One region of the Dethiobacter alkaliphilus AHT 1 genome, then DNA from elsewhere that is predicted to be linked to it. Evidence: a T-box and tRNA genes for the amino acid it is inferred to sense, from the RefSeq annotation. Region 1 holds a T-box; the other holds one or more tRNA genes.

Evidence for each region. The T-box of region 1 lies ahead of tyrS (tyrosine--tRNA ligase). A T-box ahead of a tRNA ligase gene usually reads a tRNA of that ligase, here a tRNA-Tyr.
Region 2: it encodes a tRNA-Tyr, which carries the amino acid that the T-box ahead of tyrS (tyrosine--tRNA ligase) is inferred to sense. The anticodon was not compared.

Annotation. Positions count from the first base shown of each region.
Region 1 covers NZ_ACJM01000001.1:137,729-152,989, forward strand. Annotated here, with positions in the region: gene DEALDRAFT_RS15715 (GerMN domain-containing protein) at 1-162, shown strand, start outside; gene guaA (glutamine-hydrolyzing GMP synthase) at 326-1,633, opposite strand; gene DEALDRAFT_RS00705 (hypothetical protein) at 1,884-3,077, shown strand; gene DEALDRAFT_RS00710 (serine hydrolase domain-containing protein) at 3,252-5,216, shown strand; gene DEALDRAFT_RS00715 (alpha/beta fold hydrolase) at 5,302-6,102, shown strand; T-box leader at 6,159-6,391, shown strand; gene tyrS (tyrosine--tRNA ligase) at 6,448-7,671, shown strand; gene DEALDRAFT_RS00725 (hypothetical protein) at 7,790-7,990, shown strand; gene DEALDRAFT_RS00730 (YheC/YheD family protein) at 8,303-9,436, shown strand; gene DEALDRAFT_RS00735 (YheC/YheD family endospore coat-associated protein) at 9,436-10,518, shown strand; gene DEALDRAFT_RS00740 (Mur ligase family protein) at 10,520-11,917, shown strand; gene DEALDRAFT_RS00745 (YheC/YheD family protein) at 12,016-13,236, shown strand; gene DEALDRAFT_RS00750 (YheC/YheD family endospore coat-associated protein) at 13,248-14,609, shown strand; gene DEALDRAFT_RS00755 (YheC/YheD family endospore coat-associated protein) at 14,602-15,261, shown strand, end outside.
Region 2 covers NZ_ACJM01000010.1:33,403-48,663, forward strand. Annotated here, with positions in the region: gene mtnP (S-methyl-5'-thioadenosine phosphorylase) at 1-449, opposite strand, end outside; gene DEALDRAFT_RS10100 (adenosylhomocysteinase) at 461-1,705, opposite strand; gene DEALDRAFT_RS16095 (tetratricopeptide repeat protein) at 1,822-2,826, opposite strand; tRNA gene DEALDRAFT_RS10110 (tRNA-Thr) at 2,970-3,045, shown strand; tRNA gene DEALDRAFT_RS10115 (tRNA-Tyr) at 3,063-3,148, shown strand; tRNA gene DEALDRAFT_RS10120 (tRNA-Gln) at 3,155-3,230, shown strand; tRNA gene DEALDRAFT_RS10125 (tRNA-Lys) at 3,270-3,345, shown strand; tRNA gene DEALDRAFT_RS10130 (tRNA-Leu) at 3,351-3,437, shown strand; gene DEALDRAFT_RS10135 (Uma2 family endonuclease) at 3,551-4,150, opposite strand; gene hemZ (coproporphyrinogen dehydrogenase HemZ) at 4,232-5,419, shown strand; gene DEALDRAFT_RS10145 (hypothetical protein) at 5,420-5,869, opposite strand; gene ndk (nucleoside-diphosphate kinase) at 6,046-6,498, opposite strand; gene speE (polyamine aminopropyltransferase) at 6,517-7,431, opposite strand; gene DEALDRAFT_RS10160 (TRAP transporter permease) at 7,578-9,608, opposite strand; gene DEALDRAFT_RS16100 (TAXI family TRAP transporter solute-binding subunit) at 9,669-10,718, opposite strand; gene DEALDRAFT_RS10170 (ABC transporter ATP-binding protein) at 11,017-12,069, opposite strand; gene DEALDRAFT_RS10175 (ABC transporter permease) at 12,084-13,763, opposite strand; gene DEALDRAFT_RS10180 (extracellular solute-binding protein) at 13,789-14,835, opposite strand; gene DEALDRAFT_RS16920 (hypothetical protein) at 15,210-15,261, opposite strand, start outside.

The sequences.
Region 1 (15,261 bases):
CTCGGTGAATTGTTGACTATTGCTTCTATCGTTAACACACTGACAGAGTTCTCAAGCATAGATCAGGTGCAAATATTAATCGAAGGCCAGATAGGTGAATCGATTGGAGGACATGTGGAGTTATACGAGCCGATTGGCCGAATGGAGCATAATATTAATTGACACTCCACACGGCTAAAACCGTGTCTTGGGTCAAAGAGCAAAATAATCTATCATTATATGAAAAGAAAAAATGTATGGAAAGAAGCAGCCTTCATCCTGTGATTTAAACCACGGGATGAAGGCTGCTTCTGTAATCTATTTATGTGGTAGAAACTTCTTTTGTTTACTCCCACTCAATGGTGGCACAGGGCTTTGGACTTAAGTCATAGCAGACACGGTTTACGTGGGGGACTTCATTTAGAATTCGGTCGGTAATTTTCAAGAGGACAGGCCAGTCTACCTGTTCAATGCTGGCTGTCATGGCATCGATGGTGTTTACGGCTCTAAGAATAACAGGGTATTCAAAGGAGCGGGTATGATTTTTTACTCCAACAGACTTAAAGTCGGGCACAACGGTAAAGTATTGCCAGACCTTTTTATCCAAGCCGGCCTTTGCAAACTCTTCCTGTAAGATTGCATCGGATTCTCTTACTGCTTCCAGGCGGTCTTTGGTGATGGCACCGAGGCAGCGTACCCCAAGCCCGGGCCCGGGAAATGGCTGCCTGTAAACCATATCTTCCGGCAGGCCCAGTTCGATACCGCAGGCTCGTACCTCATCCTTAAAGAGATGGTAAAGGGGCTCTACCAATGAAAACTGCAGATCTTCAGGCAGGCCACCTACGTTATGATGTGATTTTACAACGCTGGCGGTCTTTGTGCCGCTTTCTACGATATCGGGATAAATGGTGCCCTGAGCAAGAAAATCTATGCCTTCCAGTTTCCTTGCCTCTTCTTCAAACACCCGGATAAATTCAGTACCGATAACTTTTCTTTTTTCCTCGGGATCAGATACGTTTGCCAGTTTATTGAGGAAACGTTCGCTGGCATCAACGTAGATAAGGTTGGCATCAAGTTGATTCTTGAAAACTTCAACCACGGCTTCCGATTCATTCTTGCGCATCAGGCCGTGATTAACATGGACGCACACCAATTGCTTTCCAATGGCTTTAATGAGTAGTGCCGCAACCACTGAACTGTCCACTCCACCGGATAAGGCAAGTAAGACCTTTTTGTCTCCTACCTGCTTTCTTACCAGTTCAACCTGGTCTTCAACGAAATTTTTCATGTTCCAATTTGGAGTGGCCTGGCAGGTATTAAAGACGAACTCTTTTAACACTTCTTTTATTTCTGCTTCCGTTTCAGGCCAGCGTTCTCTTTTGTTCTCACACGTTGCCGCTTCATGTTCGACCGCCATGACGGGATAGCCCGCTTTATAAAGATCTGCGCTGACATCAATTCTTACACCGTCAATCAGATTATTGTTGCCCCCGTTTATGATAATGCCTTTAACATTTGACAGCTGCGAAAGTTCGTCTACAGTAATATCATGGGGGTGGATTTCACTATAAACGCCAAGCTCTCTTACTAATCTGGCTATGGCTGTATTTTCCCGGCTTCCCAGATCCAAAATAACGATCATGTCCTGTTTCATCTTGTCCTCCTAAAAGTTACTTATTGCCTAAGATTATAGCACTACAGCGTTAAGCTCACAAGAAATATCAGGCAAGAAAACTGATATTTCGCAACTTAACACACATCATGGGTGAATGTTCAGTCTTTGTTCAGAATGTTAGGTTATATTAGGTATAGCCAATCATCTGAAATTAATGGGGATAGGCAGGCACAGTGTATATCTAAACATAAAGATAGTGCCTGCGAAAATCCCTGAAAGGGAGATAGAAATGAAAACAGTGTTTGATTTAAGAGATAAACAAGATGATGAAATTTACCATGCTATCCAAGGACTTTATAATGAACCTTTGCAGGTTGTCAAATTAGTTGGGGAGTCAATAACGGCATGTATTGGCTGTTGGAGTTGTTGGCTAAAGACCCCGGGCAGATGTGCGATGAAAGATGAAATGGTTAAATCATATCCACGCTATGTAAACAGTGATACTGTAATTTTACTGATGGATACAGCTCAGGGATTTATCAACCACAAAGCCAAAGCTTTTTTTGACAGGACTATTCCCCACTACCATCCCTACATAGAAATGGTAGGCGGAGAATGCCATCATGTGGCCAGATACAAGAGCTATCCTGACATGGTATTTCTGTTTGATACTGACGGATTAACTAAAAAAGAGGAACAGGTTATTGAGGATTATTTGTATCGTACAGCCTACCATTTTAAAGCTAAAGCGTACCGCATTGTAAAAGAAGGCAGTCTTAAGCTGCGTACGTTGGAAGAAAGAAAAGCAAAAAGGCAAAGTGTGCCCTTTGCTTCATCTAAACCGGCAGAAAAACTGGTGATCTATAACGGTTCCCCCAGAAGAGGTGGTGGCAATTCTGCACTTATTCTGAAAAAAGTGGTTGAAGCCCTTGGGGACAGGGTAGAGGTACGTGATTTAAAGGAAAGTGGAAAATGGGAGGAGTGGGCAGAGTCTTTTCAAAGAGAGAAAGATGTAATGTTTTTTATGCCCCTCTATGTCCACGCAATGCCTTCACATGTAATGGGGTTTATGGAGAAACTGCCAGCCTCTGAAGGGAGCATAAGCTTTTTTGTCCAGTCTGGTTTTCCTGAAAGCAGTCAATCGCACTATCTTGAAGCATACTTTGAGCAATTGGCTCTCAGGCTGGGAAGGGCTTATCTTGGTACAGCCATTAAAGGCGGGGTGGAAAGCTTGCGCATGAGGCCGGTTCAGGCCCAGGATCAAATGATTGCACCATTGGTAAAGGCCATCGAGAACGTAGTGCATGAAGGGAGTTTTAACTCAACTGACATTGACCGTTTGGCCAGACCAATACGGTATGGAAAAGGCATGGGAATTCTTTTTAACTTAGTTGGCAAGAAAATAATAAACTTTTTCTGGGATCAACAGTTAAAAGCAAATGATGCATATAAACAAAGCTTTGACATGCCTTATTTTTCTTAATGGTTGAGAGGTTTATTTGTACAATTTGCCATGATTTAACAAAACAGACGTCTGCACATATCCCTCTTACCATAGCGTAGGAGGGATTTTTTAGATGTAAATGTTTAGAAATGGTTTTGTTTTTGTTCAGTACCCCAGCCTATAATTAAAATTGAAAGTGAGGGAGTGGAATAAATGAATAAATTAAAAAGAATGTTATGCTATGCTTTGATTGTGAGTATTCTGTTGCTTCCCGGTGTAAGTGTGAAAGCGGCCTCAGCTTCGGCCGTAGGCCTGGATGCCGCAGAGGTAGAAGCGTTTTTGGACACAATTATAGGTCAGCAAATGGATGAATTTAATATTCCAAACTTAACAGTTTCAGTTGTCTATAACGGCGAAATCCTTTTAGCTAAGGGCTACGGGTATGCAGATTATGAAAACAGAAAACCTGTAGATCCGAAAAAATCTCTTTTTAGAATCGGGTCTACCGCGAAGTTGTTTACCTGGACAGCGATAATGCAGCTGGTGGAGCAAGGGAAACTGGACTTAGATACCGATGTTAACCAGTATTTAGACTTTGAGATTCCTAATGTCATTGAATACAAACAGGGTGGCACTGAGGCTGAACCCATTACCATCAGGCACCTAATGTCACATACACCAGGCTTTGAAGATTATATGATGGAGGTTTTCTCCCTTTCTGAGGATAGTTTAATTCCTCTTGAGCAGTACGTGCGTGAACATAGGCCTGTCAGGGTTTTTGCACCGGGTGAGGTTAGTGCGTACTCAAATTACGGAGTTTCCCTGGCAGGCTATATTGTGGAGGCCGTGTCAGGAGTTCCCTTTGTACAGTATGTGGAGGAAAATATTTATCAGCCGCTGGGTATGGAATACAGTACCTTTCGTCAGCCAATACCGGAGAGTTTAGCTGATAATATGTCAAAACCCTATCGCTATGTGGATGGGGAGTTTGTGGAAGCCAAGTTTGAATTTGTCTCCGAGCCGGCAGGCAGTATGAGCAGCAGCGCCGAAGATATGGCGAAGTTTATGTTGGCTTATCTTCAGGGAGGGCAGCTTGATGAAGCCAGTATCTTAAAAGAGGAAACTGTGCACAACATGTTTGCTGAGCAATATACCCATCATCCGCGTTTGGATGGTATGGCCCATGGATTTATTAAGTCCACCTTTAATAACAGAGAAACATTTCACCATCCCGGAGGAACTTTGCTTTATGATACAGGACTGTTTTTGGTGCCTGAAGAGGATGTAGGCTTCTTTATCTCTCAAAGTGGTGGAAATTTTCTTGTAAACATGGAAATATTCCAGGGTTTTATGGACCGCTATTTTCCCTCAGAAGAAGTGGTTGCCCCTGAACCTGCCGCAGGTATGGAAACCAGGTCTTTGGAATTTGTGGGCGAGTATTATCAAAATAGACGATCATTTACCACCATGGATGCGCTTTTGAGTTTAATGATAGGGGTAGTTCAGGTTGAAGCTGACGACGAGGGCTATTTATTAGTCAGCCATCTTGGGGAAACAAGCCGCTTTGTAGAAGTAGAGCCGGGAGTTTATCAAAATTTGCGTGAAGGTAGAAGCAACGATCATGGCGGAGCCTTCAGTAGCATAGTTTTTGGAACAGATAGTCTGGGCAAATCAATGCTGATGACCGATGGTCCCATGAGCTACTCCAGGGCTTCTTGGTATGAGACCAGCGGGCTAACTCTCTTAATGCTTCTTTCTTCTGCATTGTTTATTATCGGCAGCCTGTTTTATTGGGGAATTAAGGGGCTGGTTGTTAAAATACGCAAAAAGAATGTTCAAGGCTTAGAACTGCAAAATGGTTCTATATTGGCGAAAAGAACAGCAGTTTTTCAAGGCTTGCTCACCCTGATCTTTGTAGGCGGTTTTCTGGCCGGGAGTGAACCGGATCCCGTGTACGGCTTGCCGGCAGCGGCATTTACTCCGCCTTCTACACTTACTTCATTGATAGACTTAATAGTGCCGTATGCCATGGTTTTTGTGACATTAGCAGTATTAACATTTGCGGTAATTGCATGGATTAAGGGTAACTGGAAGCTTGCCGGAAGAATTCACTATACTTTCTTCGCATTGTTTTCGGCAGCTTTGTCGTGGATCTTCTATTTCTGGAATGTAATATAAAAGCGCCTGCAGGTCAATCTGGTATGTCACTGTACTGGATACTGTGTAGTAGGTTATTAATGATTTAATGAAGAGAGGGACGCTCATGTATTACGAAAATGACAGGGGAAGAGTATATTACGAGTTGCACGGCGAAGAAAACAATGCACCGGTCTTAGTCTTTTCTCATGGCATATGTATGGATCACAAGACATTCTTCCCGCAGGCTGATGCACTTAAAGACCGGTACCGGGTATTAATCTGGGATATGCCCTCTCACGGGTTATCCTCTTCTATGGACTACAAGTCATCTTTCACCGACACTGCTGCCGATTTTATTGTGGAGTTATTGGACCACACGGGAACAGATAAAGCTATTCTGGTTGGCCAGTCCCTGGGTAGTTTCGTTACCCAGAAGGTGGCCTACAGGCATCCTGAAAGAGTAGAAGCCACCGTCCATATCGGAGGGTGGTCACTGTACCCCGGTTATACACCGCTTTTACAATTATTCAATCCCCTGATCGCACTTTTCATCAGCCTCTATCCCAAGAAGTCGGTCTTTAAAACATTTGCCAGCCACCGCGCATTAAAGCCGGAAACCAGGGCTTATATGGAACAGACCGCTGCAAGAACAGGAAAAAAGGTGATGTCTCATATTACCCGTGAACTGCTAAGGGATATGATTAAAGGTCTTCCGGAGCCTGCAAAAGAGCCCATGCTTCTTCTCCACGGTGACCATGAAGCGCCTTTTGTAAAAAATAACATGCAAAAAATGCATGAAAACAACCCCAACAGCCAACTCACCGTGATAAAGGATGCGCACCACATAGCCAATCAGGATAACCCAGAAGAACTAAACAGAATCCTTCTGGCATTTTTGGAAGAACTTCAGGCAAGCGGCCAATAGACATGTGACTTTACTTTTTCTGTTTAATGGTCTAGAATATAATAAAATTGAATTGTGTAAAAGCTATGAAGGGAAAAAGTAAGGTCGGATACATCTTTTCAGAGAGCAGCCGGATGGTGAGAGGCTGCAGATGTGCTGATTTGAATACATCCTGGAGCTGCTGCCTGAATTGATAGTAGGGCTTGCCGGGTACGCCCGAAACAGCGTGTGAGTGTTTTTACACTCGCTGAGGGGGATTCCGTGAGGAATTCCCGTTTCAGAGGTGGTACCGCAATCTTTTGCCCTCTGTTCCAATTGGAGCAGAGGGCATATTTATTTGTTATTCAAATTAAAGGAGTTGTAATTATGAAAATCTATGACGAGCTGATAGCCCGTGGCCTGATAGCCCAGGTTACCGACGAAGAAGAAATTAAGGAACTGGTCAACAGTGGACAAGCAATATTCTACATTGGTTTTGATCCAACTGCGGATTCATTACATGTTGGACACTTTATGGCTCTTAGCCTGATGAAACGTTTGCAGATGGCAGGCAACAAGCCTATAGTTCTGTTAGGCGGTGGAACTGCCTATATCGGAGATCCTTCCGGCCGTACCGACCTGCGTAATATGATGACTCCGGAAATAATCCAGCATAATAGTGAGTGTTTTAAAAAACAGATGGAAAAGTTCATCGAATTCGGTGACGACAAGGCCATCATGGTAAACAATGCCGACTGGCTTTTGGAGTTAAACTACATTGATATGCTGCGGGAAGTAGGGCCTCACTTTTCTGTAAACAATATGCTGCGTGCAGAGTGTTATAAGCAGAGAATGGAAAAAGGCCTGTCCTTTTTAGAGTTCAATTATATGATCATGCAGTCTTACGACTTCTTCTACCTGTATCAGAAATACGGATGCAATATGCAGTTTGGCGGCGATGACCAGTGGTCTAATATGCTGGGCGGCACGGAACTGATTCGCCGCAAGTTAGGCGAAGATGCTTATGCTATGACAATTACACTGTTAATGACTTCCGAAGGAAATAAAATGGGCAAGACTGCAAAGGGTGCAGTTTGGCTTGATCCCAATAAAACGCCGCCCTTTGAGTTCTTCCAGTATTGGCGCAATGTTGCCGACGCTGATGTCCTAAAATGCATCCGTATGCTCACTTTCCTGCCGCTTGAAGAAATTGAAGCCATGGATAAGTGGGAAGGCAGCCAGCTAAACGAAGCCAAGGAAATCCTGGCCTATGAACTGACTAAGCTGATTCATGGGGAAGAGGAGGCAAAAAAAGCAAAGAGCGCATCTCATGCACTATTTGCAGGGGGCACCGATGATTCTAATATGCCTACTACTGAAATTACCACAGAGCAGTTAACCGATGGTGCTATCGGTATCTTGGACTTGCTGCTGGCATGCGGCCTGACGCCTTCGAAAAGTGAAGCAAGGCGGTTGGTTCAACAGGGAGGCGTATTTGTTGAAGATGAGAAGGTTGAAAGCATAGATACTAATATAACTGCAGAACAATTAAAAAACGGTATAAAAATTCGTAAAGGTAAGAAAACATACCACAAGGCTTGGATAAAGTAAAGGATTAGGCCCCCCTACAAAATAAGTAGGGGGGCCTGACTGTTTATAATGTAAATTATTATGGATACATTATTAATAGCATCTGACTTCAACGTCTTTACACTAGGAGGTGTATAACATGAAGCGCAGGCCGGATGAACCGGGGTACGAATATCGTGAACCAGAAACGCAAAAAAGCCTTCATCGGCCCCAAGGCAGCCCACAACCCAGGGAGGTCCAGTCTCAGCAGGCACAATTAAAAAGTATACATAAACATGGTACCAATAAAGCCCTGAAAGCCAATATGTTTAAGAAAAAAGACCTGAAATATGATAAGTAGTTCAAAGTAGCGTTCTCCATAAAGGAAACGCTACTTTTTGTGTCTGGGGCACCTAAAGTCCCAAAAGAACATTAGTCAAGTTATATAAGCTAAAGTAGACTGTAGTCCCGGGCATACAGCAAACTCAAGTGGACACTTAACTCAAAATTTCTACAGGTGCTAAGCCGCGAGGTGTTTGATTTTAAATACATATGGATTGCTGTGTGTGTACGGGGTGTTATAGCAAGACAAGCACAAAAAGATATTGAAAAACATATGGTGGGAGTGTGGTAGCAAATACTGTTTAATCTGCCAGGGGAGGCGAGCAACTCTATGGACAAGGAAAATCTTATTGGCATCGTCTTACCTGTTAATCAATATAATCATCTCTCTAAACCTGGCCCAAAATTAAAAGCGATTTTATCATTTTACGAAAAGGCCGCCAGAATGAATGACTTATCTATATGCTATTTTCGTTTCAAGGACCTTAAAAGCACTAAAGAGCCCTTTATGGCGTATGTAAAAAGGGAGAATAGCTATGTGTTATGGGAGGTTGCTAAACCGTGGGTTATTTATAAGCGTACGGGACACCGAAGTAGTATTAATCCACTGATTGAATCTTTAATGAACGAGGGTATAAGAGTCTTCAACTCTTATAGAAATAATAATAAATATAAAATTTATAAAATGGTCAGGGACAATGAAGAGCTTAATAAACACCAACCGGAAACGAAAATAGCTTCACCGAGAACAATTAATGAAATGATGAGTCAATTTAATAGCCTTATGATCAAACCAGATAACGGGGAAGTTGGAAGAGGGATTATGAAGTTAGAAAAAATGCAGGGTGACATTTGGTGTTTGTATGAAAAATCAAAGGAAAGAAAAAAAGGTCTTTGGAAACAGACTTTCTTTGAGGATGAACTGCCGACAACCTTGTTGACAAAAATAAAAAATAGGCGATATTTGGTGCAGCAAACAATTGACCTGGCAACATTTTCAGGCAATCCGTTCGACATGAGGGTGTCAACACAAAGAAACCACCTGGGAGAGTGGCAGGTATCGGCAATTATAGTGAAGGTGGCAACGGACGGGCAATTTTTAACCAATGTTGGTCAAGGCGGCACCACCACAACTATTGAATATATATTAGCGGATCACCCCGTTTTTAATTTGGAGAAAGTAAAAATGGATATTTGTGATTTAGCTTTAAAGCTAGCCAACCATATTAGTTTATATAAAAAAGATATGGCGGACTTCGGTTTTGATATCGGACTATCTAAAGATGGCATTCCTTACCTAATCGAAGTTAACCACGTTTCTGATTATGGCACCTTGGCACTGAAAAATGGTAAGCTAATCGCCAATGAATGGAAGGATGTATTTACTACACCTATTAATTATGCCCGGTTTTTATTGGCAGAAGTAAAAAGGGTTGAAGAAAAAGGTAGGAGCGATGACAGCTAATGATGCACAGAGAAGAGAATTTGGGGGTTTTAGTTGATAAATTAGTTTATTGGGGGATTCCATTTGGCAGAACGGGTTATGAAAATATAGCTTTTTATGAGGACGCTGCCAAGAAACACAACATTGCTCTTTCTTTCTTTCAGTTAAGTGATATTGACCTAACAAAAGGCCAGGTTCAAGCTTATGTAAAAAACGATGCAGGCAGTTACCGTAAGACCATAATTCCTGTACCAAAAGTAATTCATAATCGGGGGTTATATTTTTCAAAGAAGTCCAAAGCAAAAGTTGATGCACTATTGGCAGACGGAAAAATACTTTATAATCCCTGGAACCGCTTCCTAAAGCTAGAGATTCATAATTTGCTCTGGCAGGATCCTCAGCTGCGCCCCTACCTTCCTGAAACGTACAGGGCAACAAAGGAAACCATCAACGCCATGCTGGAAAAATATAAACTTATTATCCTTAAGCCAAATGGAGGAAGCCTTGGGCATGGGTTAATGAAGCTAGAAAGAACAGGAGAAGAATTTCTGCTAACTCACTATAGTAATCGGGAAAAAGAGTGGAAGCAGTCTTCTTTCAGCGCAGAATTTCCTCAGGTACTGCTAAAGAATATCTCGGGTAGAAGTTATGCTGTGCAGGAGTTTATTCCTTTAGCAAAATATAAAGGTTGTGTTTATAACTTGCGTGTTGCGTATCAGAAAAACGGCACAGCACAATGGCAAGTCACCGGAGTGGTGGGGAAACTTGCTCATGACACCAATTTTGTCACCAATATAGCAAAGGGCGGAAAAGCATATTCGCTTGACGTTCTCCTGGAGAATAAGTTTAATGAGGCAAAGCTGCTCCAAGAGATTGAAATGTTTTGTTTCCAAGCGGCAAAGGCGCTGGAAAATGAGTATCCTGGGCTGGCTGATTTAGGTATCGATCTGGGTGTAACCAAAGATGGGAATCTGAAGTTAATCGAATGTAATGGCAGGGGCTTACGCCTTTCGTTTAAAGATGCTCAGTTATATGAGGCATGGAGAGCAGCTTTTGAAACACCAATTCTCTATGGAAAGTATTTATTAGCTAAGGAGGATTAAATTGAAGGCATTACCCTTAAAGGAAATTCTTGCTGTAATAGATGGTGAAGTTATCGCCGGTTCCTCAGAGTTTGAGATAATTGACGTTAAAACATCTTCACCGGGGTTAAGAAACGGCACCTTATTTTTTCATACCAAAAAAGGACTTACCATCGACCAGAACTTTAATAGATATAAAAAAAGAGTAGCAATTGTAACGGATAAAAAGATTGATCTTGATCAATTAAATGATAATGTTACCTTGATAACAGTAGACAATAGCGTTAATGCTTTAGCTAGCTTTACCTCTTATTACCGTGGATTATTTACTATTCCTGTAGTTGGGATCACCGGCACTGCCGGGAAAACCACCACTAAAGAAATGCTTGCCCATATTTTACGAGGAGAGCAAAATGTGCAATGCACTTATAAAAGTATGAATGGCATTGTGCTAAATTTAAAATACTTGCTGGGGATTAATGAGGATACAGACGTTGCTGTGTTTGAAATGGGTGTTTCTTATCCGGGAAACATCAGAAAAAGTGGCGCCGTTTTTAAACCAAGCATTGGAATGATTACAAACATTGGTACTGCCCATTTAGAAACTTGCAAAACACTTGAACGGTATATTGGCGCTAAGGGTGAAATGCTTGAGGCACTAGATTATAAAGGCCAGTTACTGCTAAATAGCGATGATGAAAATATAAAAAAGATTGATCTACATCCCTTTAAAGGGCAGGTATACTATTTTGGACAGAAAAGTGAATGTGCTTACCGTATCTCGCAAATAGAGTATGCAGCAGAAAAAATGGTGTTTCAGCTACACGTTAAGGGCCATAGTTCAAAGAGAGTTTATGTGCCGGGTCTGGGTGAGCAATGTGTCTATAATGCTGCCGCCGCCATTGCCGCCGCTCATCTAACGGGTATGGACCTGTCAAGTTGTATTGAACGGATAGGAAGTTTCAAACAAATGGAGAGACACGTTAGCGTGGAGCGCGGGCTAAATCGTGCCACCATCATTGATGATACCTGGAACTCAAATCCATCTTCTGCTTATGCCGCATTAAAAGTGCTTCAAAAAATTGCTGAGAATAAGAAGTCTGTAGCAGTTTTTGGCAAGCTGCAACGTTTAGGTGCAAAGCAACATGAGGAACACGTAAAGCTGGGAGCAAGAATGAAAGAGCTTGGAATTAGCTGTTTGATTACCATTGGCAAAGATGCCCAAGATATTGGAGATGCAGCAATTCAGGCAGGGATTGCACAGGCAAATGTGTTTAACGTCTTATCAGCGGAGGAACTGCAGGAAAAATTATTATCAATAACAGATGAGAATACGGTTGTATTATTAAAAATGTCTCTTGATAAAATGGACCAATCATATCGAAGGCAAATTATGACCATCAAATCCACTGAAAATTGAAGGCCTTGCAAAAGAGGTCCTTTTCTTTTCCGCACAGAGTTTATCTCTGCATCATACTCTAAAACAGGGCTTAGAATTTTATCGACGGGGCGATAAATTTGAATGAGGAACTTAAAAATATTTTCCGGGTCTTTGACGAGCAAAATAATGAGCTGCAACGAAAACTTCAGCAAGATTTGACTGCGGTAATTGAGCTTCTGAAAACTGAGAGCAAAGACGAACCATGTACGGATTTAAAGACGGAAAAACCAACTGTAGAAGCTCATGAGTTAAAAACAGTTGATATCGGTCTTATAGTGCATGCAAGCAGGCACCATTGGTTTATTGCAATGAAGCAGATTATGCAAGAGGTTGCCAGGAAGTACAAGAAGAGAATGGTGTTATTTACTGTTAACGACATTGATTTAGATAAAAGCAAAATAGATAACGCAGTTTTACTTGACGGGAGCAAAGAAGAGGTGGTTAACAGTCAAATTCCACCGCTAATTTTTAATTTTGTTCTTCACTCTAAGACCTCCAGCGTCTCCAAGATGCGCAAGTTGCGAATGGCCAAACACATTAAAGTTATAAATCCCATCAATAAGTTTTATCAAAACGTCTTATTTGATATGATTAGCGGAATTACGCAAACAAATGATTTTCTGCTGCCCTACATTATGCTTACCGCTACTTCATTAAAGACGTTTTCCAAAAAGCATGACCGCTTCTATGTACTACCCCAGCGGGCAAAGAAAAAATGTCGCGCAATCGTAATAAAAAAAGTTAATAGCAATGAGGACAGTGAGCAATATGAAATAAAGCTCGGCAATTTCAGGCAGGTAGTTGTGGGGGAGAAGCTGTATAAATCACTAAAAAAACTAGTAAGAGACAAGAAATGTATGCTTGTTAAGGACCCCTTGCCGGTAAATTGGAATTATTCACCTCTGGAAATAAGAGGGTATGTGCAAAAAAACATCAACGGTCAGTGGGAACTGCTGGACTTAATAGCCAAAAAAGAGATCTTTGCAAAAGACTCCATCTACGATGGTTCCACAGGCGAATTGGCAGAAATCCTACTGGAAATTTTTCCGGATCAACTTAGCAATTTAAAGAAAAAAATACATGATGCTGCTATAGACGCCAGCCTAATTTTAGATTTCTATATCCCTAATATAGGAAGCTGCTATTTTGACTTTATTGTTGACCTAGATGCCAACCCTTACCTGCTGCGTGTGGGAGGCGCAGAACAAGAGAACTTTCTATATGAACATTCTCTCACTTGGCATAAGTACATTTTAAACATTGGCTTGTATTTGATTTTTCTTAGCAATAAGGATTAAAGGTGGTATTCATGAGATGGATAAGCATAGAGAAAATGACGGAGGAGCACGAAGGTCCGGCCAAGACGATTTGCATTCCTGGCACCGATTTGCAGTTTGATGAGGTGACGCTGGTCTATGGTGCCAAAAGAATTACAGCGCAAGTTAAGAAGAATGGCATTAGTATGATAAAGCAGGACGGAGAGATCGACAATGGCATAACCTATTTGTCTAAAGCACTGATAGAGGAATTGTGTCTTGTGACAACGCAACCCTATCAGTTAAAGATAACAGAAAGCACGATAGAGCTAGGCCCGGTAATTGGTTTATTGTTAGGAGAACAGCAATATTATTACCATCATAATACTATGCAGGAATATACCGATGCGATGGTAAGGGCAGAAGAATTTGGAGGCCTTGTTGTGGCTTTTAAACTATGTTCAATTGATTGGCGCTCAGAGAGTGTGTACGGACTGTACTTCGATGTTAAACAAAAGAAGTGGCGCTACGGAAAATGCCCAATTCCATCAGTTATTTATCGGAGAGCGTTCAATCATGAGGATAAAGATGTGGAACTATTAAAAAAGACGGTGGGAAGTACTTTGTTTAATGACAGAAAACTGGATAAACTGCAGATGTATCAGAGGCTGCAAGGTTTTCCTTCTTTTAAACGTTACCTCCCTGAAACGGCTAAATTGACAATAGATGTTTTTCACAGATTTTTAGACCGCTATGACAAAATCATTTTAAAACCTGCTGATTTGTCCAGGGGGAGAGGTATCTGTGTTCTCCAACAGGACGGCGATAAATTATCTATTGTAGATTCTTTGGCAGAAGCTATTCCCATCAGAATCAAACTGAGCAGAGAAAAGGCGGTTGACTATATTTCAGAAAGAGGGTACCTGACAAAAAATTATCTGGTGCAACCCTTTTTGGCCTTTTCAAAGATTAATGGTTCTCCCTGGGATATTCGTATCATTATGCAAAAAAATGATAATTTGCGCTGGCAATGCAACGGCATCGAATGTCGTCTTGCCGGAGCCAATAGCTATTTGACAAATATTTCCCGTGGGGGAAGAGCTCTTACCATCAACCAAGCCATTAAACTCACCTACGGACCGCAGACTAACGTCAAATTGATAAAAAAACAGATAATAAGTGTAGCCACAGAGTTTTGCACCGTGATGGATGACGGAGATGGGCATTTTGCTGAATTCGGGTTAGACTTTGCGCTTGATGAGCAGCAAAACATCTGGTTTATTGAAGCCAATGTCAGACCCACATTTAATGGTTTTAAAAGGCTGGAGTACAAAAATTACTTGCATATCAGTTCGGCCCCCCTTTTTTATGCTGTTAAGCTGTCAGGTTTTAAGAGGAGTAAAAAGCATGAATAACTTAATAAAAATATTACCTGATGAACAGTTTCAAAATAGAATTACGCTAAGTTCCCGCTTAGTTGGCCAAGAACGAAAAATCACTTATGTGAGGTTTGGGAGTAGATGCTGTGAGGTTAGTGTGTACGTTTCCCCTGAACTTGCAAAGAATGAGGCCTTACTGTCAAGTAATGTTATTCGGGCACTACAGGTTCCACTTCAGCCTCTGTATATGTTGAAAATACGCCAATATGAAATGGAGTTTGGGCCCTATATTGGGTTGTTGGCTTTTAGGAAGAAGGCAAACTTAGACGAATACATCTCTAACCTGACTAATTATCTTTATGACTACCAAAGCATAGGCGGCGCTGTTTTAGCCTTTTCGGCAGAAGGCGTAGACACAGAGAAGCAATTAATTGACGGCTATATTTATAATCCAGATCTAAATGAATGGGAGCAAGGACTTTACCCGTTTCCCGCATCTTTATTTAAACGAGCGGGAATGAGAAAATCTCTTCGCGACCACTTTCATTCTTTGCTTGGGCAACGAATCTTTAATAGCTATATTTTTAATAAGTGGGAAATGCACACTTGGCTGTCCAATTTTGAGACAACAAAACCTTATTTGCCGGAGACAATCTTGTATGAAACGGCCAAAGATGCTTTGTGGTTT
Region 2 (15,261 bases), on a different contig from region 1:
TCCAGTCCTGCCTGATTTGCAGCGGCCAGCAGATTGCCGTTTAACTGCGGGCAGTATGGAGCTGTAAAATCTGTATGTACCACGCCGGCTTCGCCGCCGTCAAAGAATGTTGCTTCCCGCGCCTTGGTAAAGTCCAGAAACTGACCTAAAAGAATCATGGCACCGGGAGGCATTTTTTCATTCAGGGAGCCCACCGCAGCGGTGGCCACCACCCGTTTGACGCCCAGCTTCACCAACGCAGCAATATTGGCCCGGTAATTAACATTATGGGGCGGAGTACCGTGCTTTGTGCCGTGGCGGGCCAAAAAGACAACTTCCCTGCCTTGATATTTACCCTGGGTCAACAGTGCCCTGCCGTAGCGGGTATCTATTTCCAACGTCTGTACATCTTCCAGCAGCTTGGGGTCATAGACTCCGGTGCCGCCGATAATTGCCAGTTCAATACTCATCATTCTACCCCCTATTCGGCCTTCCAGCTGGTCAGATAGCATTCCTGCGCTTTAGACAAGGTATCGATGGAAACACCCATGGCCGCCAGTTTGCGCCGGGCCACTTTATCATCCACCGCCTGCGGCAGGGTCAGCACATCGTTGGGCAGCTTGCCGTGATTACTGTTTAAGTAATGCAGCGCTTCCACCTGAAGAGCAAAACTCATATCCATAATTTCCGCCGGGTGGCCATCCGCCGCCGCCAGGTTTACCAGGCGGCCTTCGGCGATGAGATAAATGGTTTTACCGTTAAACTCATAAGCTTCCACATTTTTGCGCGCCAGCCGCTTGTTTTCGGCCAACTCTTCCAAGGGGCGCTTATCGATTTCCAGATCAAAATGGCCGGCATTGCACAAAATGGCGCCGTCCTTCATATTTTCATAATGCTCCTTGGTGATGGCATCACGACAGCCTGTTACGGTGACAAAAATGTCTCCTTCCGCCGCCGCATCCAGCATGGGCATCACTGAATTGCCGTCCATAATGGCTTCCACCGCTTTAACCGGATCCACCTCACAGACAATTACCCGTGCACCCAGGCCGCGGGCACGCATGGCTACACCTTTTCCGCACCAGCCATAGCCGATTACCACCACAGTTTTGCCCGCCACCACCAGGTTGGTGGCCCGCATAATGCCGTCCCAGACAGACTGGCCGGTACCATAGCGGTTATCAAAGAGATATTTACAGAAGGCATCGTTTACAGCCATCATGGGAATCTTTAGTTCACCGTCAGCCGCCATGGCCCTCAGGCGAATCAGCCCGGTGGTGGTCTCCTCGGCACCGCCCCGCACATTCTCAATCATCTGAGGATACTGGGAGTGGAGCATGGCCACCAGGTCACCGCCGTCATCAATAATCAGATGCGGCTCACTCTGCATGGTTTTATGTAAGTGATCTTCATACTCCTCATCTGTAGCATTGTACCAGGAATGAACGGTGAGGCCGTCTTCCACCAGGGCCGCTGCCACATCATCCTGAGTAGACAAAGGGTTACTGCCGGTAATGGTTACCTGTGCACCGCTTTCCTGCACCACTTTAGCCATATAAGCAGTCTTGGCTTCCAAATGCAGGCAGATAGCCACCCGCAGTCCGGCAAAGGGTTTTGTCTCACGAAATTCTCTGGCCAGCTCATTTAGCACCGGCATATGCTCTTTTACCCAGTTGATTTTCAATTTCCCCTCGGGAGCCAGGCTTTGATTACGGATAGTACTCAATGAATGTAGCGCCTCCTTTTGTACTGCAGCAAATTAAACACTTTGCATTGGCAGAAGTGTTATCCCAAAATTACACTTTCTGCAATCCGGCTTAATTTTCCTGCAGTGGATATGAATTAATTATCTACCGGCATTTCCCTGCCTTCCAGTTCCTGGTAGAGACGTCGGGCGCGGTAGTAACACTCCAGCGCTTTGCGGGTTTCACCCAATTTATCATAAAGCAGTCCCAGCTCAAAAGCCACAAAGGGTTCCTGATGAGCCAAGTGTGAAGATTTGAGCAGATTGACCAGCGCCTGCTCCTCATTGCCCAGCTTTTTAAAAGCTTTGCCCAGGTAGAAATAGAGCTCCCAGTCCCGGGGGAATTTATCCTTTACCGCCTCAAAGGCAGCCACACTGTTTTGGTATTGTTTTAAATTATAATAAACCGCACCCAGGTTAAAATAGGCTACGCTGAATTCCGGATCCAACTCCACAACTTTTTTAAACTCTTCCAGCGCCAGTTGATACTCTTCCCGGTCGGCATAGATATTGCCCATGGCATTATGGATAATGGCGCCGGTTTGGGGATCATCGGTAAGGGCCTGCACCAGGCGAAGCTCCCGCATAGCCTCATCTCCCATCCCCCGTTCCGCATAGGCCACACCCAGGCACAGGTGCGGAAGCATCAAATCAGGTTCCTGACTGATAACCGCCCTAAATTCCTTAATTGCTTCGTCCATCATGGCCAACTCCAAAAAGCCCAGGCCACGACGGAACGAGCGTATGCACGCTTCATTATCTGCCTGTAACAGCAATGGTTTAACTCCCCTCTTTTCTCTGCCAATTTCTTCTGAAGTAAGTTTTTCTTCATAATCCTCTTTTGAGGGCATGATATTGTCAAAGGCATGCAGAAACGATTCCGGCAATTCATCGGGTAAAAAGAAATCATAGCGTTCCTGCAGGTCGTTAATCTTTTCTTCAAACAACAGCCAGTACTCCACATAACGGTCCATACGTTTGCGCAACTCCAGCAACCTGTCGTAGCACATCTGGCGTTTTTCCTTATTGTTGCCCACAGTTTTCAGTTCTTTCTCCACACGCTCCAGGTCTGCAATAATCTTGGTGAATTCACTTTCCTTCATAAATATTAAATGCCTCCTTAAGCCAGTCTACTTCCCTAGGATTTCACAATTTACAGGAAAAACATACATATCAAAATTCGCTTGTCGAAGTGTTGACTTGCCCCAAAAAATATGTTAGACTATGTATTGTCGCTGACGGCGATGCCGGCGTAGCTCAATTGGCAGAGCAACTGACTTGTAATCAGTAGGTTGCGGGTTCGAGTCCCATCGCCGGCTCCAAATTCAATACTTTTTGTGGAGAGGTACCCAAGTTGGCCAAAGGGGGCAGACTGTAAATCTGTTGTCTCAGACTTCACAGGTTCGAATCCTGTCCTCTCCACCACTATACTGGGGCGTAGCCAAGTCGGTAAGGCACGGGACTTTGACTCCCGCATGCGTAGGTTCGAGTCCTGCCGCCCCAGCCACTTACCAAATCAGGTGGCCAAGCCACCTTTCTTTTATCGGAGCCATTAGCTCAGTTGGTAGAGCACCTGACTTTTAATCAGGGTGTCGATGGTTCGAGCCCATCATGGCTCACCACTTATGCGAGAGTGGTGGAACGGCAGACACGCTAGATTCAGGATCTAGTGCGCATTACGCGTGTGGGGGTTCAAATCCCCCCTCTCGCACCATGTCAATTAAACCGAGGTTAATAACCTCGGTTTTTTGCTTTTCTTATACTGGTTGAAATTATAACGCGAGCTTTTCTTATCTTCTCCAACAAACAGGCAAAAAAACAACCCAATCAGAAATTGGGCAGTTCAGGAATGCTCTCTATTATCTCCTGCATGGTAAACGAGATGCAGGGAATTTGTTTAGACACAACAGGTTCATCTTCAAAATAAACTTCCTGTAACGTATACTGTTCTTTTGTCAGTACATATAGCTCCAGCAACTCATTATTTACATCTACTATCCAGTACTCCGGAATTGCATACTTTGCATAAGCATGCAACTTTTGCTGCCTATCACGCTTGGCAGAAAACGGTGATAACACTTCCACCACCAAATCAGGCGGACCTTCAATACCCCGTTTGGTGATTATGGACAGCCTGTCGCGGCGAATCATCACAATATCTGGCTGTCTTACCTCTGTCTCGGACAGGATAACATCAATGGGAGACGAAATTACAATAAAATCACTGGCACATTTTTGAAGCATGCGATGCTCTATTTGCTGCACAACAAACTGATGCACCGCATTGGGCCCCGGCGTCATAGCTTCCAGCCGCCCGTTATTTATTTCGTAACGGATGCCGTCATCGGGCAGACGGGCATAATCATCGTATGTCACCGGTTGTTCTTTAATTCTGTTATCTGGCTTGGAAGGTTTGTCCTTAGTCATGGCCACCACTCCCTGTCAGATTTTTTCTTCATTATACCATAATAAAGTAACTGCTTCCTATATTGGGTTTTTGCAAACTTGATGTATAATACAGGCGAGGTGTTTTCTGTGACCAATAAACCCTGGGGCCGCATGGTAGGTGTCAGGCCCGCAAAACAACTACATACTCTGCTTGATAAAGGCTTTGACTATGAAGCCGCATTTGAATATATGCACAGCAAGCATGGAATCAGCAAAGAAAAGTTCGACCTGTTGTGGCGGGTGGCGGAGGTGGAGCGGCCCATCCTGTCAGAAAGCTCCCGCCCCGGTTTGTTTAGCGTTTATGTGGGCATTCCATTTTGTCCGACACGCTGCTTGTACTGCTCCTTTCCCTCCCACTCTTTAAAAGAACTGGGAAAACTGCGGGGCCAATTTGTGGACACCCTGTTGTGGGAAATTGAAGAAACCGCCAAAATGGCGGCTAAGTATAAATTGAATCCCTACACTGTTTATGTAGGCGGCGGCACACCTACCGCTCTCTCCCCTACGGATTTAAAGCGGGTATTGTCGGCGCTGCGGGAAGCATTTCCCGGCGTCTTGCGGGAATTCACGGTGGAGGCCGGCAGAGCCGACACCCTGACCGATGAACACTTGGCGGTTTTAAGCCACCATCAGGTGAGCCGGGTTAGCGTTAATCCGCAGACCATGCATGGTAAAACTCTGGAGTTAATTGGCCGCTGCCACAGTGCAGAGGATGTGGACCGGGCTGCAAGAAAGGTTAAACAGGCAAAAATCCCGGTGCTGAATATGGATTTAATTGTGGGGCTTCCCGGCGAGGATGCCCTGATGGTAAGAGAAAGCATGGAGCAAATCATGGCCCTTGCTCCGGAAAACATTACCCTGCATGTCTTCTCACCTAAGCGGGCCTCCCGCTTCAGTGAAGACCGTCGGCAATTTACGTTGCCCGCTGATGCTGAAGTGGCGGCTATCCACCGCATGGCCACAGAGATGCTGGAAAAAAAATATAAGCCGTATTACCTGTACCGCCAACGGGACATCCTTGGCGGACAGGAGAATATCGGCTTTTGCCTACCGGGATATGAATGTGTCTATAATATCGTCATGATTGAAGAGCGCCACCACATCTTCGGTCTGGGCGGCGGCGCCACAAGCAAAATCATCCGGTCCGACGGCACGTTCATGAACCTTTCCAACCCCAAAGACGTCCGCATCTACATAGAACGGGTTAAAGATATGGTCATCGGCCGCCAGGCTGAACTGCCGGGCTAATTAGTTTTTCATTTGCGTCATGATGCTGGCCTGGATTTCATTGTAGAGTTCTTGCTGATTGGGAGCGGAGAGAAAGACATCTCGCTGCTTTCCTCCCTGGTTAATGTCCCCTTCCATCACCAAAAGGGAGCCGTCTGAGAGCAAATAGGCCCGGAACACCTTACCCTGGCGGTCACGGAAACGCATTTCGGTGGCTTCCAGAAGTTGGCCCTGCATAACAATTTGGTTTGACTCTTCCACCGTCAGCTTGTTAACTTCCACTTCATTTAAAACAGCCATCACATTTTGAATACTGTCTTTGTCTTTTACCGTCACTGACAAATTATCTTCAAGAAAGAACTGCATGGATGTGGGACTGCTTACATACCCCGCCGCATTTTTATCAAAGGATCGGCTGCAGCCGGCCGCAAACAGTACTAAAATGAGGGATAAAAAGGCAAGCTTTTTCATTGCTGTCTTCCTCCGTCTTATCTGGAATAATATCAGTATAACACAAAAGCGCCGGAGACCGGCGCTTTTTTTTACTGCTTGGAAATTATAAGCTTCGCAGATAGCGAAGCTGCTAAGGTAAGCAGTGCTGAAAGGCGCGCGCTGAGGAAACCGAAAGAGAGCACCTTTCTTGTTATCTATTTGCCGTACAGCCAAAAGTCTGTAGCTTTTTTGTAATCCACCAGCTCTTCGGGGGAGAAGAACAGGTTAATCTCACGCTCCGCACTTTCGGGGGAGTCGGAGCCGTGTACCACGTTGTTACCCATAAATACGGCATAATCGCCACGGATGGTTCCCGGTGCCGCTTCGGCAGGATTGGTCTTACCCATCATATTACGGATTACAGAAACAACGTTTTGGCCCTGCCAGACCATGGCCACAACGGGGCCGGAGGTGATAAAGTCGATGAGCTCACCATAGAAGGGTTTTCCTTCATGCTCACCATAATGCTTGCCGGCCAACTCCGGTGTAATCTGCATCAGTTTCAGGCCTACCAGTTGAAAACCTTTTTTCTCAAAGCGGCTGATGATTTCACCAGCCAGATTACGCTGCACCCCATCGGGTTTAACCATAACATATGTTCTTTCCATTTTAACACTCCTCGTAGTTTAGTATGTAATTAACGGCCGGTCATCGGCGATAATTCTTTTTTCCTCGTTTTTTGCAGTCCGCACATCCTTGGGAACCGCAAACATGGAAATGTGTGTTTCACCGTCATAGTATTTAAGTTCTGTGATCTTTCTGTCACTGAGACGCTTGTCCACCTCTTCTGCAGAGATGGCCAGGGGATTCAGGCTTTTTGCCGCCACAGCAAAACCCCAGGTCGCATCGTATGATGGGATAAAGGAAGCGTAGGAGCAAACAACGGGAAAGGCTGTGGCCAAAGTATTGCATACCGCTGCATGGCACTCCAGAAGACGGGGATTAAACGAACCGGCCTGCAGGGCAATAACCCCGTTATCTGTAAGCCGCTTTGAAACCACCTGGTAAAACTCTTGGGTAAACAAAAGATATGCCGGGCCGTCATCTAAAGGTTCCGGCAAGTCCATATAGATAACATCGAAGGTTTCAGCGGTATCTTCCAGGTACTTGCGGGCATCCATGAAGCGCACCTCCACTTTAGGGTTCTTAAAAGCTCCCTGGCTCCACTCAGGCAGATACTCTTTACAGAGCTCCACCACTTCCTGGTCAATATCCACCATTAAAATTCTCTCCACACTGGGATGGCGGAGGATTTCACGCAGCACCGCACCCTCTCCGCCGCCAACAATCATCACGCTTTTAGGTTCGGGATGGAGAGTGAGGGCCGGATGAATTAAGGTTTCGTGATAGATATATTCATCGTACTCTGATGATTGAATCTTGCCGTCTAACACCAGGCATCTGCCGTAAAAATCGGTATCAATAATCTCAACCACCTGGTACTTGGTCTTTCCGCTGTAAATGAACTGCTCCACACCATGCATGTGCGCCTGGGTTGGATGGGTGTACTCAATGAACCATTTCCAGGTTGGAGTAGTCAAACAAAAAACCCTCCTTTATATTAGAAGTGTCCACAGACATCAAATTAAATTTTAACAAATACAACACAAAAGTCAATGTTTTTTGCAAAAAAAAGAAAAGCAGCCATGTATATCAAACACGGCTGCTTAGTAGTAACAGTATTCTGTTAAGCTCCCTCAGCGGCTTGTTCTTCCACCTCTTGTGCCCTTTCTTTAATGAAAGGCAATTTATGTGAGAGCAACACCAGTACCATCAAGCCGATACCCAGAGCATCGAAAATCTCGTTAGGCGAAACAAGACTAAATGCTGCCCCTAGGAGCAGGATTCGCTGGATAAAGACCAGGTGACCGAAGAAGTAGCTCTGTACCATGGACGATAGGGCCAAAATACCCAATAGCGCCGTGGTAGTCCGCAGAGCAATCATGGCAGGTTCACCAATCCCCAGGATTTCCGGAGCAAAGAAGAACATATAGGGTACAATATAGGAGGCAATCCCTAGTCTGAATGACATCACACCGGTGCGCATGGGATCACTGCCCGATATACCCGCCCCGGCGTAGGCCGCCAGCGCCACCGGCGGGGTAATCGCCGACACACAGGCAAAGTAGAAGACAAACATATGCGGCATTAAGCGAATGATATCACTGGGAATATGGGCAAACATGGGATGGTTAATGGTAATGCTAACCAAGCCGGGAGCCATAACCGAGGCCGCAACAGCATAAGCAGCGGTGGTGGGCATCCCCATCCCCAGCAGGATACATACAACCATGGTAAAGAACAAAGCCAAAAGCAGGTTGGTATCAGCAATGGCCAGCAATACGTTAGCAAAGCGAGCGCCAATACCGGTGAGAGCGATAACCCCCATAATAATACCGGCAGCAGCACAAACAGACATCAGCTGAACTGAACCGCGGGCACCTTTCTCCAATGCTTCAAAGATCTGTTTCGGGCCCATTCTGGTTTCCTTGGCAATCAGGCTGACCAGGAAACTGGAAATAATTCCCCAGAAACCGGCACGGATAATGGAGTACCCCGAAAGCAGTGAATAGATTAGTACAATTACAGGAATGAACAGATATGCCCTTTTAAGCGTCTTGGAAATACTGGGCAGCAGATGACGGGGCACACCATGCAGCTTCAGCTTAATGGCTTCATAATCCACCATCATATAAGCGGAGAAGAAATAAAGAAGCGCAGGCAAAATACCGGCCACCATAATCCGTTCATAAGCGATGCCGGTGATCTCCGCCATGATAAACACACCGGCTCCCATAATCGGCGGCATAATCTGTCCGCCCGTGGAGGCCACAGCCTCGGTGGCGGCAGCAAAGGTTGACGTATAACCAACTTTTTTCATCAGTGGAATAGACAAACTTCCGGTAGCCACAACGTTTCCGGCGGATGTACCGTTCATCATCCCCATCAGGGCACTGGACAGAACGGCAACTTTAGCCGGACCGCCACGGGCAAAACCACTGATAGCAAAAGCAAATTCCACAAAATAAGTGCCTACACCTGATACGGTCAGGAACGCACTAAAGATAATGAACAAAACAATATAGCGTGAGGAAATGGCCAGAGGAGCGCTAAAAACACCATTTGTAGTGTAAAGATAGGTTAAGATACGCTCCGTTGAATACGCCGGCGTCTCAAATATACCCGGCAAATACTGTCCTACAAAAGGATAAATTAAAAAAATTAAGGCGAGAATAGGCAGCGAATTCCCACTTGTGCGACGTGCCAACTCAAAAACCAGGAGAATACCCAGAAGGGACATCAACATATCCATGGTTGTGACGCGTCCTGTTCCAAAGACAAACTGAATACGGTCGAAATTTTGAACTAAATAGGCTGAGACAGCAATAAGACCGGCCATCCCCAGATAGTCGGACCAATGGATTTTGGCTTTGGCCTTAGCCCAGCCGGGAAAAAATGCAAAACCCAGAATACCCAATAAAAGCAGGTGATAGTTTCTGAACAATAGCTGCTCCATGGGTCGGAAATTTAGGATATAAATGTGAAACAGAGATACAAAGGCGGCGTAAAAAAAGAGAAGCTTTCCGCCAATCCCTCCAACTACCCTCTGATTAGAAGACTCTGCTTCGGTATCCGGTGCCAATTCCATGGGAAGTTCCGTGTCTGGTGCTTTTTCGTCTAGTTTATTATCCAGATCTTTCTCGAAGTCCTTGGTCATCAAAAGCCTCCTTTCCCTTCCTGCCGCCCGCAATTGGGCGGCAGGGAAGGAAATTGTAACTTACTTATTAGCCATCCAGTGGAAATAGGTGTTGTACATGGGGAACAGGGAACGAACGTCAGTATGCTCAATGCCACCGGTCCATGCTTCCAGGCCATACCATGCTTCATAGGCGGGGCCCATGGTGGTCATACCCAACATGAAGTCGCCGTCTTGAATGTTCATCAGGTTGTGGTTCGGACCGTCGGTCTGTTCTACTGATACACCGAAACCAAGAGCACTCTGAGCAACGTTAGCCCAGCCCTGACCATACAGGTAGTAAGTGCCGCCAACTGAGGCAGTACCAATGGTCAAAGTAGAGGGAGAAACGTATTCTACGTCTGAGTCATCAGGTCTCAGCTCATCGGGAATGGTGAAGCCTTCTTCTTCAAAGTAACGGATCGCACCTGGATGCAGGGGAATAATACTCATATGCTCGATGTTTTCAGGCACTGTTTCAATAGCTGCTGCGTGGGCATCCAGCATTGCATCATTGTTTTCCATAACAGCCTTAACCATATCGTATACGATGTCCGCATCCAGAGTCTTATGACTGATGGCTACGTTCCAAACGCCAACAGTTTCCAAATCTGCATCCAGCGCATCATAAGTGTCGGCGGGAATTACAGCTCTGGCAAAGAAAGGCCACTCTTCCAGAATGGCATCGCGGTCTGCACCATCCAGTCCGATAAAGACAACGTTATCTGCTCCCTGGGTCACTTCGTACTCACGGAAAGCAGATACCGGGATACCGGCTGCAAAACCATTAGCTTCAAGCAGGCCGTCCGCCTGGGCTTCAACCAGGTCACCGATACCACCATGCTCGATACTTGCGTCGATACCCAATACTTCAAAGAAACGGGGACCGAAAGTTCCGATTGTTCCGGCGGCAGGACCGCTACCTACTCTCATGCCTTCCAGGTCACGAAGGGATGTGGGATAATCCGCACCGGGCTCACCGGTATTGTTGTTATTGTTATCATTATTGTTATTATCACCACAACCAACCAATGCCACTGCAAAAACCAACATCGCTACAACAAGTAACATCCATAATGATTTTTTTCTCATCTTCAAAAAACCCCTCCTCAGTTTTGTTTGAGTTTAACTGGCTTATCTAAGCTAATTCCGGGTGTCTCCCTCCTTTCTCTTGTTCTCACCGGACTCCGGTGGTAAAATCTAAATTGTCACAAAATTTATACTATTAATATTAAACTAAATAAAAATATCGGACAAGTTTTTGTTCATATTGTTCATAGATATTTGTTTTTTTCTTTACTAACACGAACCCGGTATATCAATTGATATATACTAATTTATATAAAAAGTATTCGCGCAATGGTGCGCGAATACCTGTTGTTAATGTTTGTTAGTGCCGGATTACAGCCACAAAGTCCGGGAGGACTTTAAACCGGGCCGTGTCCCCTGCTTTAATTTTTATTTCTGGATGAAAGTGCACCAATAAATTATACGTTTTACCGTCCGGCAGTAGTACTTCAATATAGGAGTCAATGGTGCTGCCGGTATAAACGGTGTTCATCACCCGTCCCTCCAGCGGGCCGTCTTTACACATTTCCAGGCTCTCGGCACGAACCGAGATGTGCACCTCAGTTCCCGGCGTCAGGTCGTGGGTATGGCGGCAGGGGATGTTGCCCAGCGGAGTATCCACAGAGTGGCCGTCTTTACCGATAACCCCTTCCATAATGTTTGTCTGGCCCACAAAGGTGGCCACAAAGACATTTTCGGGAAACTGATAAATTTCCCTGGGTGTACCGTCCTGCTGAATCTCGCCGTCCTTCATCACCACCACCCGGTCGGAAATGGCCAGTGCATCCTTTTGGTCGTGGGAAACAAACACTGCGGTGGCTCCCGCTTCCTTAATAATGCGTCGCACATCCATACGCATCTGCACCCGCAGGTCCGCATCCAGGTTACTGAAGGGCTCGTCTAAGAGCACCACAACGGGCCTGCGGGTCAGGGCCCGGGCCAGGGCAACCCTTTGCTGCTGGCCGCCGGACAACTCGTTGGGGTAGCGTTTTTCAAACCCCTGCAGGCTGACCAGTTCCAGCACTTCTTTAATTCTCTCGTTGCGGTCCTTTTCTTTATAACCAAAACCCACATTCTCAAAAACAGTAAGGTGGGGAAACAGCGCATAGTCCTGGAAAACCATCCCTACTCCCCTCTTCTCAGGAGGAGTCCAGCAGCCCCCATCACTTACAGTCTTTCCGGCCAGTACTATTTTTCCTTCCTCCGCCTGTTCAAAACCGGCTATTAAACGCAGAGTTGTTGACTTGCCGCAGCCGCTGGGGCCAAGCAGGGTAACAATTGAGCCTCTTTCTAAACTCAGGGTGAGGTTCTTAACAGCGGCCTCGGAGGAACCGGCATAAGTTTTTGTTATTCCTTTTAACTCTATATCATACATTGTCGTTACCACCTTTAATATTTGCTCAGCATATAGCGCAGAGGGATAATTGAGACGAGAATAATCAGCAAAGCCGCAGGTGCCGCCAAGTGATAAATACCATCTTGAGCTTCAAAGTAAATCCGTACCGCCAGGGTATCAAATCCTGCCGGCCTAAGCATCAGGCTCACAGGCAGTTCTTTTAGGGAGCTGACAAAAACCAGCGCACCGCCCGCCAATACTCCCGGCAGCATGTTAGGGAGAATCACTTTCAGCATTACCTTCCAGGGAGGATACCCCAGGCTTCGCGCCGCCTCATCAATGCGGGGGGAAACAAGGCTTAAAGAGGCTTCCCCGGACTGCATAGCCTGAGGCAAAAAGCGAACCACAAAAGCCAGCGCCAGCATATAGATGGTGCGGTAAAGCACGGGAATATGATTGTTGAAGATGAAAATAAAGCCCAGGGCAACGATTACTCCGGGCAGAGCATACCCGGCATAGCTAAAGCGGTCAATTAAACCGGAAATCAGTGAAGGGTACCGTGATTTCAGATAAACCACCGGCATGGCAAAAAGTATACAGATTGCAGCGGCAATACCTGAAACCTGGAGACTGTTTAGCACAAAACCAAGGAATCTGCCGTCAAGTGCTCCCGCACGAATGCCGATGTTGGACCAGTAAATAAGCACGCTAATGGGCAGCAGCACTGAAATCACAAAGATAATGCTGACAAAACCCAGTGCATAGGGCTTCCATTTACCCAGTTCCAAAATAGCAGGCTCCCGGTAACTGTTGGATGTTTGATAATACTTGTTTTTCTTTGTTGTTCCTGATTCCAGCCAAAGGATAACCACCGTAACCAGGATCAGCACCAGACTCAAGACCGCTGCCGAAGCGGTATCCATCCCTTGTCTCTGAACATAGATGGCTGCGGTGAAGGTAACGTAGCGCAGCATGGAAACCGCACCAAAGTCGGACAACACATAAAGGGCTACCAAAATAGCACCTGCACCGATGGCCGGCCTTAAAAGGGGCAGATTAACCTTCCGGAAAATTTCAGAAGTGGACAACCCCAGAGCACGGGCCGCATCCTCATAGTTACGGTTCATTTTACGCAGGGATGCGCCGGCAATTAAAAATACATAGGGATAGGTAAACATGGTCAGCACAAAAAAGACGCCCCAGAAAGAGAAAATATCCAGAGGATAATCGCCAAAGAGATTTACCAGCCAGGAAGTGTTTTGCCAGATGTCTCTAGCCCAACCACTGCGGCCCAAAACGATAATATATGTTACCGCCCCCACATAGGGAGGTATAACCAGGGGTAGTGCCAACAACCAGCGCCATACTCTTCTCCCCGGCAGGTTGGTGCGGACCACAATCCAGGCACTGGAGATGCCTATGATTACCGCAGAAAAGGTGACAGCCACCGTCAGGGATAAGGTGTTCCACATCAGTTGGGGAATGCGCTCATCCAAGAGGCGCAACCAACGCTGGGTTCCGGCAAAAACCGATTGCCAAACCACATAGACAATGGGAATTAACATGATTAGCGCCACGCACAAACCAAATATAAGCAGCGCCGGCCCCGGCGGATTCCCCTTCCAGATACTCAGCCATTTCCTTTTTATGAAATGGAGAAGGGTTGGGGAACTTTGCTCCCCAACCTCTGCATTTTGTTTGGTATTTAATTGTGAATTAGTATTGTTAGTCATTACTGCCATCTCCTAGTTGCCTGCATTATCGTAAGTCAAGGTCCAACCCGGAAGTTTCAATGAGCGCTCTGGTATCTTCGAAGTAGTTTCCTAACTCCTTAACCGGCATATCCTGCATTTTTAAATCATTGAAGTCTACGATATAGGGTTCTACTTCCGGGGGATACTGGGCACCGTATTCTGAGTTTATCAAAAGTTCCAGGGATTCTCCCACAAAAGCCGCCTGATTTTCCGGCTCAAGCAGCCACTCCAGGAAAATCAGAGCATTTTCCTGATTAGGTCCGTTGTTAACCAAACCTACTCCGGCGGCATTAGCCACCGCTCCCATTTCATTTTCACCCTGGTCGATATAAATAAAGCCTACGTTATTGTTGGTGGGCTCCAATAGCTGCTGGTGGAAGTAATAGTTATTAACCAGGCCAAAAGCATGTTCACCGGCACCAACCGCTCTGCGGATATCTCCGTGACCCTCAAAAATACCTCCGGCATTTTCCCGGATTGCCGCAATCCAATCAGCAGTCTTCTCATCACCCCACTGGTACCGGAGGGCGGAAACGTGCCCGATCATACCACTGTTGCCGCCACGGGTAATGGCATAACCGTTTTCCACTCCAGCCCACTTGGGATCGAATAAATCTTCAATGCTTTTGGGCATTTCTTCTTCGGTGATCATGTCCTTGTTGTAAATAAAGCCGCGAGCCCTGACCGAAATTGCAAAATACGCATTATTATCGGCACGAAAGCCGGCAGGTATGGTATCTATCCCCTCAGGTTCCGATCCTTGCAGCAAACCCTGCTGATCCAGGTACCCCAAAGCGCCCAGATCATTGGAGATAAAAACATCGGCCTGGACATTTCCTCTTTCCTCTACAATCTGCAGCGCGTTTGCGCCGTGCAGGGCCACAACCTGAATGCCGGTTTCTTCAGTAAACTTGTCCAGAAGTTCCTGAACAAATCTTTCGTTGCGACCGGAGTAGACCACCAATTGCTCCTCAGCGGAGCCACATCCGGAAAATGCCAATATACTGACTGCCAATAAAATACCTGTAAGTATAACGGAAAACTTTTTCATTATTTTTTATTCCCCCCTGTGTACAGCTGTTTCTAAGTATTTTGAAGCTAGGATTCTTGCTTACTGCTTTCATTGATAATCATTTTCATCTGATTCTTGTTTTCATTATATTGCTAATCTATAACATGGGCAAACACTGAGAACAGCAATCAGTGGTGATTACAGCAAGATAGCATAGTAAACCTATCAATAACTTCATATTTCACGCTTTGCCGAAGATTGGAATAAAAAAGCACGCTTATTTCAGTTTCCTCAACGCGTGCTTTTGATACCGGTTTCCTTAGCAGCTTCGCAAACTGCGAAGCGTTATAGTTTCCGGTATAAAAAAAGCAGGGGCGCCCCCTGCTTAAATGTATTGTGGGAAATTTATTAAATTAATCTGTCAGTTGAGTTACCACAAACCGGATCCATTCCGTTTGTGCCAGC